DNA from 2 places in the Alkalihalobacterium sp. TH-98 genome. Region 1 is predicted to be linked to the other one. Evidence: riboswitches for the same ligand, from Rfam matches in the RefSeq annotation. Region 1 holds a riboswitch; the other holds the start of a gene.
What was found. A riboswitch is a leader RNA that binds a small molecule or an ion and turns the genes downstream of it on or off. The one in region 1 is predicted to bind cyclic di-AMP.
Positions count from the first base shown of each region.

Region 2: it holds a riboswitch for cyclic di-AMP, as region 1 does, so the genes downstream of both, AC2VNP_RS02155 (potassium channel family protein) here and AC2VNP_RS21760 (dicarboxylate/amino acid:cation symporter) in region 1, are expected to answer to the same signal.

Region 1 is NZ_JBYCKM010000058.1:29,331-32,754, reverse strand. Features, by position in the region: gene AC2VNP_RS21770 (hypothetical protein) at 1-205, shown strand, start outside; gene AC2VNP_RS21765 (hypothetical protein) at 218-373, shown strand; gene AC2VNP_RS21760 (dicarboxylate/amino acid:cation symporter) at 504-1,757, opposite strand; cyclic di-AMP (ydaO/yuaA leader) riboswitch at 1,844-1,988, opposite strand; gene AC2VNP_RS21755 (hypothetical protein) at 2,205-2,744, opposite strand; gene AC2VNP_RS21750 (hypothetical protein) at 2,834-3,187, opposite strand; gene AC2VNP_RS21745 (hypothetical protein) at 3,388-3,424, opposite strand, start outside.
Region 2 is NZ_JBYCKM010000005.1:130,786-134,209, forward strand. Features, by position in the region: gene AC2VNP_RS02150 (TrkH family potassium uptake protein) at 1-1,166, opposite strand, end outside; gene AC2VNP_RS02155 (potassium channel family protein) at 1,172-1,828, opposite strand; cyclic di-AMP (ydaO/yuaA leader) riboswitch at 1,921-2,067, opposite strand; gene AC2VNP_RS02160 (stalk domain-containing protein) at 2,367-3,424, opposite strand, start outside.

The DNA of each region.
Region 1 (3,424 bases):
TGAATTAATAGCAGTTTCTGACTTTTTCGGTTTAAATACATATCGAATGCTCACATTTCTAGATGATGGTGTAATGGAAGTTTTTGAAACGAAGCAAGCTTTTACGGAAAAATATGGTGAAGATGAAGAAGCGGCTCAAAAAATAGAATGGGTCGAGTTAAATAATGGAAAAATCTTTACGAAACCTAAGGGTGAACTGATATAAGGAGGGACTTGAATGCTAAATCAAAAACCGAATTCAAAATCGGATCCTATGATGACACCCAATTTTGCTGGAACTGATCCGCACAAAGTAAAACAAGAAATCCAAAAAGATGTAAGCCAAGGCCAAGGGGCAATGACTTCTAGGGAAGCGGGATCCATGCGCAAATAAAAACCTTTAGCACACAAGTCAACAATTAAAGCCCATAAAAAAACACACCAACATATGTGAAAATTGGTGTGTTTCGTTTATATATTCTTTATTTTTGTTCTAAAACCGTTACCGTTAAAAAACTTCATTATTAAACAGAAACACTTTTATTACCGTTATCTAAATCATGCTTTTTCTCAGTTTCTGTAACAATGACAGCACATGATGCATCACCAGTAATATTAACTGCGGTTCTCGTCATATCTAGAAGTCGATCAACACCAATGATGAGGGCAATCCCTTCCACTGGTAATCCTACTGATTTTAGCACCATAGCCAGCATGATTAATCCAACCCCAGGAACACCTGCAGTACCAATACTTGCAAGGACAGCTGTTAAAACAACAATGAGAATTTCATTGATAGATAGATCCACACCAAATACTTGTGCGATAAAGACAACCGCTACACCTTGCATAATCGCTGTTCCATCCATATTAATCGTCGCGCCAAGAGGTTGAACGAAGCTACTAATTGATTTTGGTACGTTTAGATTTTTTTGAGCCGTTTCCATTGATATAGGCAAAGTTGCACTACTACTCGATGTACTGAATGCAACAGACATGGCAGGAGCTAACCCTTTAAAGAATTTAATTGGGTTCATTTTTCCAAGCACTGACACCGCTGTTCCGTAAGTGAGTAGCGCGTGAATAAATAATGCAATCATGACGGCAATAAAATACATACCCATCACTTCAAAAGCTTCCCAGCCTTGTTTTCCGATCGCAGATGCGATAAGAGCAAAGGCGCCATACGGAGCTAATTTCATAATTAAATTAACAAGATACATCATAATTTCATTACCTTGTTCCACAAGGCGATAGATCCCCTCTGTTTTTTGACCTAATACACCAAGTGCAAGACCAATGAACACAGCAAATGCAATGATTTGAAGCATATTTCCACTAGACATGGAATCAATTGGGTTGGTTGGGATAATATTTAGCAATGTATCCACAACAGGTGGTGCTTCAGTTGCCTCAAACTGTGCATTTTCAGTATCGAAGTTCCCATTTAAGCCCGGCTGCAATACAGAAGCAACGCCTAATGCAATCATAATGGCAACTGTAGTCGTGACTAGGAAATACCCAATTGTTTTAACACCAATTCTCCCTAACTTTTTCGGGTCACCAAGTCCTGCCACCCCTAAAGTGATGGAGATAAATACAAGTGGCACCACTAACATTTTAATTAAATTTAAAAAGAGTTGCCCTAATGGATAAAGTACATATTTATCGACAACACCAAATGCCGCTGGTGCAAACAAATTAAGCGCAAATCCAGCGAAAATACCAAGAATTAGTGCAATGATGATCTTTTTTGTAAGATTACTATTTGGTTTCATTTGTTCCTCCTATTAAGTTTTTAAGTATAAAAAAAGCCATGAGAAGAGAACTCCATCATGGCTTTTATTACGTCACAATTAAAAAGCATAGTTCTCTAAAGTAGCTTACGAGGTTAGCTGTCGGATTCGGGAACAGAGAAGGTTCCCTACCTTATTAAGGATTCACCCCAATAGTATTTTTACTATATGATGGTTCCCCCGCTCCTTTTCAGGATTAAGCTGTTATTTAATTCTTCATTATTATACTATTATATTATTACATTATATTATTATGTTTAAGAGCTCGTCAATATTCGTCAAAATTTAAATAGTGTAGGAGCAGTTCTACTACTTTTATATGTGGAAAAATAATGAGGTGGTTACTTCCTGAAATCATTAATCCTACGCAGGTTCGTATCATCCTCTCGTCCCACCAATTCACGCGGTGTCTAGTAACATCAAGCATTCCTATTCAAATACTATTTTAATTTCAGAAGCATTATATGAATCTTTTTTTAGCTCAACCATGACATGCCACTCTGCCATATCATCTGTTGTGTATTGGGGTACAGTTCTTTTGACACTAATATCGACAAGGCTTTTATTACGTTTGACGTCTGTAATATCATGCCGAATAGATCCGCTACCTTCTTGTAATAACACAAACACGACAACATGATCTTTGAAATATTCATCGTTATATTTCTCTACTGCATCCAAAAAACCAATGGTTGTATCCGAATAAACTACTTCTTTTTTTTCTAAATCGTAGGCATCTTTGTTCTCGATATAATATGCGCTTAATTCTTCGGTTGAAGTAACTAGAGAAACAGTGGGATAGCTCTTTCTGTCATCGAATGCATTGGTACGAATATACTGAACTTCAAATTCTAAATTTTCCTCTTCATCCAAGTATTTTTGTTCGTTGGTATCATTAGAGCAACCCGTAACTGGAATTGTTAATAACAGTACTAACACTAATCCAAGAAAATTAATATTAAATTTCATTTAGCGTCCCACCAATTTTTTATATTTTTTCATTCCAATGTTTAAAACGTTTAAATTCACAATTGAATTATAGTATATTGATGATTATATTAATTTTCCTTGTACAGCATATATGCCGAGATCCTCTTTGAAAATATTAAAATGAAACTTGTACTTATGTATATAACAGCTTGTATAATCAGCCAAACCATTTCACCAAGAGTTGTTGGATAGATCATTAGTAGTACTATTCCAGAGATTGCACCTATAAGCAGCCAAATGACCGTAACCAATTTAGCCCAAAAATATCCTTTATACATCAAGACCCACAAACCAATGTTAAGTAAAAGTACAAAAAGTGAAACAGCATCTGGTTCGACCAAAAAAGAAATGATCGCTAAAATCAATAGTACTCCGATAACTTCTAATAATAGGGTTCGACCTTTTTCTTCATACAAATCCATTTCTTTTCCCCTCAGTTCATTACTCTATTTGACTTCTCTATGTACAGTTAGATCTCTTGTAATCTATGGATAGAAGCTGTATGTTTAGACGTCTTAAAAATAAAAAGGTTTCAAAGAATTATACTCACCTGACTCGGAGTGAAAAAGCGTTTCTGCCATCTGCAGAAACGCTCTCGGCTGCCACCTCATATTCATTATACTTACACATTTCTACCTTTTTTCAGCTCTTCAATTTCT
Region 2 (3,424 bases), on a different contig from region 1:
GAAAATACTTCGAAGACGATCATCAGGAATGATGCGTTTTCAGTAATGGTTAAGATGAACAACGTCAGGAAGATAAACAAAATACTGATAACGATAATCGCAAGTGCTCGGATTTTTGTTTGTTGTTTAATGGTTCGGTCGAACACAACGGTTTCGCTTCTTCCTCTTAAAAAAGTAATAGTTGCTAATATCATGACTAAAAACGTTGTTAATTTGATACCGCTCGCTGTTGATGCGCTTCCTGCTCCGATAAACATCAGTAACAATATGAGCAAGATTGAGGCGGTTGTCATATCGCCGATTTCAAGTGTGTTAAATCCTGCTGTTCGAGGGGTCACAGCTTGGAAATAAGCTCCCCATAACTTATCTGAAAGTGGCAAGCTCCCTAAAGTGGCTGGGTTTGCATATTCTAAAGCAAAAATGACAAGCATCGCAATGATGTTCGTAGCAAATGTTCCAACAATCATAAGCTTTGAATGTAACGATAATCGCCGAAAATTCTTTTTATACCACAGATCAGCTAGTACGGTAAATCCAATCCCACCTGTAATGAATAAAGCTGTAATTACCAGGTTAACAACAGGATCACCAACATAACCTGAAAGACTATCGGACCATAATGAAAACCCAGCGTTATTAAAAGCGGAAATCGTATGGAATAGACTTTGGTACATCCCCTCTTGCCACCCATACTCGGGTACCCATCGGATCGAGAGTATAGCAAAAGCAATAATTTCTATAATTAGTGTAAATATGACTAAGATTTTAATTAAACGAACTAATCCCCCAATGGACGTTTGGTTAAAAGCTTCTTGAATTAAGATCCGCTGTTGTAATCCAACCTTTTTTCCGAGCATCATTATTATAAGCACAGCAAAAGTCATAAGCCCAAGACCACCGAGTTGAATGAGGCCCATGATGACAACCTGACCGAAAACCGTGTAATCAGTTCCTGTATCCACGACGACCAATCCTGTAACGGTAATTGCAGACGTTGCTGTGAATAAGGCATCTAACCACGAGATGTAGGTGGTAGATGCAATGGGTAATTTTAATAAGATGGTTCCAATTGCAATAAAAACGAGAAAGCTTAATGCTAAAATTTGTGGAGGTGAAAGATGTATAACTTTCCCTCTCATTTGGTTTGAAGAAAATAAGTTCGACATTTTCATTACAGTCCCTCTTCTTCAAACCTCTTGAGATCGTTTTTATGACCTATAACAATTAATATATCGTTTTTGTCAATTAGGTCTTGAGGGAAAGGCGATATATTAATATCTTTATCTCGTTTTATTGCAAGTATCGTACAGCCATATTTCGCACGGATATCTAGCTGAGCAAGTGATTTACCTGCTACTTTTTCACTAGCTATTAATTCCACAATACTGTATTCATCTGACAGTTCAATATAGTCAATTATTTTTTCTGAGACGAGATGTTGAGCAATTCGAATACCCATATCCTGCTCTGGGTGAACGATCCGATCTGCACCGATTTTTTCAAGTACACGTTGATGATAATAATTTTGAGCTTTTACCCAGACGTTTTTCACACCCATCTCTTTGAGAATTAATGTACATAGAATACTAGATTGAATGTTGTCCCCGATCGCGACAATGACAAAGTCGAAATTACGAATTCCTAATGATTGTAAAGCGTGTTCGTCTGTACCATTTGCGATTACACTGTGGGTTGAGAATTGTGTCATGTTGTTCACTTTCTCCTCATTCATGTCTATCGCAAGGACTTCATGGCCTAGCTTATACAATTCTTTGCAAACACTACTCCCAAACCTGCCAAGGCCAATAACTGCAAACTGTTTTCTCATATTTCTCTTCTCTCCTTTTACCACCGTACCCCATACAAAAAAAGACCATCACAAATAGAATGGTCTTTGGCTTATCCATAGACCCTTCTCTCTAACAAGAAAAGTAACGCTTACGAGGTTAGCTGTCGGATTAGGGACTGAGAGTATCCCCTCTTATTTCACAAATAAGATTCACCCCAAGACATATTGCTATGTCAAAATTGGTTCCCCCGCTCATATAGATTCAGCGAATAAAAGGTACTAGGTATTTAATTATTTTTATTATGGAGATTAATTTACTCCTCCAAATCAAAGTTGTCAATATCATTTTGAAAAAATTAACGTTCACAACAGCCTCTTTTAGTCACGCTCCTAGTAGCATAATATCATTCATTTTCATCATACGGTGTCTTTGTTAATTTTTTACAAAAAATGACCATGTAGATCGTTTCTACTTGGTCACTATTGTATGTTCGAACCTATTTGGCTCTAAAAAAAACAATTTATCCTTCATAGAACGATCTCCTATTTGGGTTCAAAATATAAATGTTTCTTTACTTTATTGATGAATCCAGACAATCCTGTTTTTTGAGTCCCAATGTGATTTTGACGAAAGTGTTTCATTTAGAGTTCGAATTGAAACATAGACTCTGGAATGAAGGATTTCGGGATGACGAGTAAGTGTAATGTTTTTTCTGTTTAATTTGGCTTGTTTACTATTTACTGTCATATTTATCGTTTTTTTCGTGTCTCTTACAGTAATTGCGTTTGTTGTTTTGTTCCATCTATAAGTCATCTTCAGATTTTCAACTGCCCCTTTGAGTGGAACATAAACGGTTTTGTTTCGTGTTAGTGGATTACCTTGTACATTAGCAACTTTACCGTTAATTACTACAGCAATTTGACCATTAGCAGAAAGAGTTTGATTTATTGTGAGTAGGTTGGCATGGATAAACCCACGCGTTGATCCTGACTGTATTCTATAGAAGTTACCAGTACGTCCAAGAATATTAACGTTTTGACCTGAGCGAACTTTTCCAACTATAGCAGAATTCGTTGTTGCACTTCTTCGAATATTTGCGACACTAACATTGACCCTTGCTGTCACTTGTGTACCAACTCTTGCTGGTTTAACGGTATTACTTGCTGGGATTGGTTGAGTTGTTGGTTGCTGTATAGTGGGTTGAGTAGCGACAGGTTGGGGTATTGCGTTCGCTTCTTTCTTCACTGAATCGGTAACGGGTTGTTGAGACACTGGGATGAATAAAACTTGTCCTACAAGAAGGACATCCGTAGTCAAGTTGTTAGCCGATGTAATAGCCTGAGCAGTAGTTCCATATGCAAGAGACAGTTTCCATATTGTATCCCCCGATACAACTGTGTGGTAAATCCCGTAAATTGGTTTTTGATCTGTTTCATTTACCGTTGCCGTTTTATCATGTCGATGTAAGTCCCATTGATCCATAATTCTTCCGACAACGTCCCTGTAATAATTTCCACCTAGGTGGTTATATCCTGCATTCGCAATTTCAAATAGATATTGTCTCGATGCTTCACGAGGATCCCAACCGTTGTTAATCCTAGATTGATAGTTTTGTATAGCAAATCGATAACGTT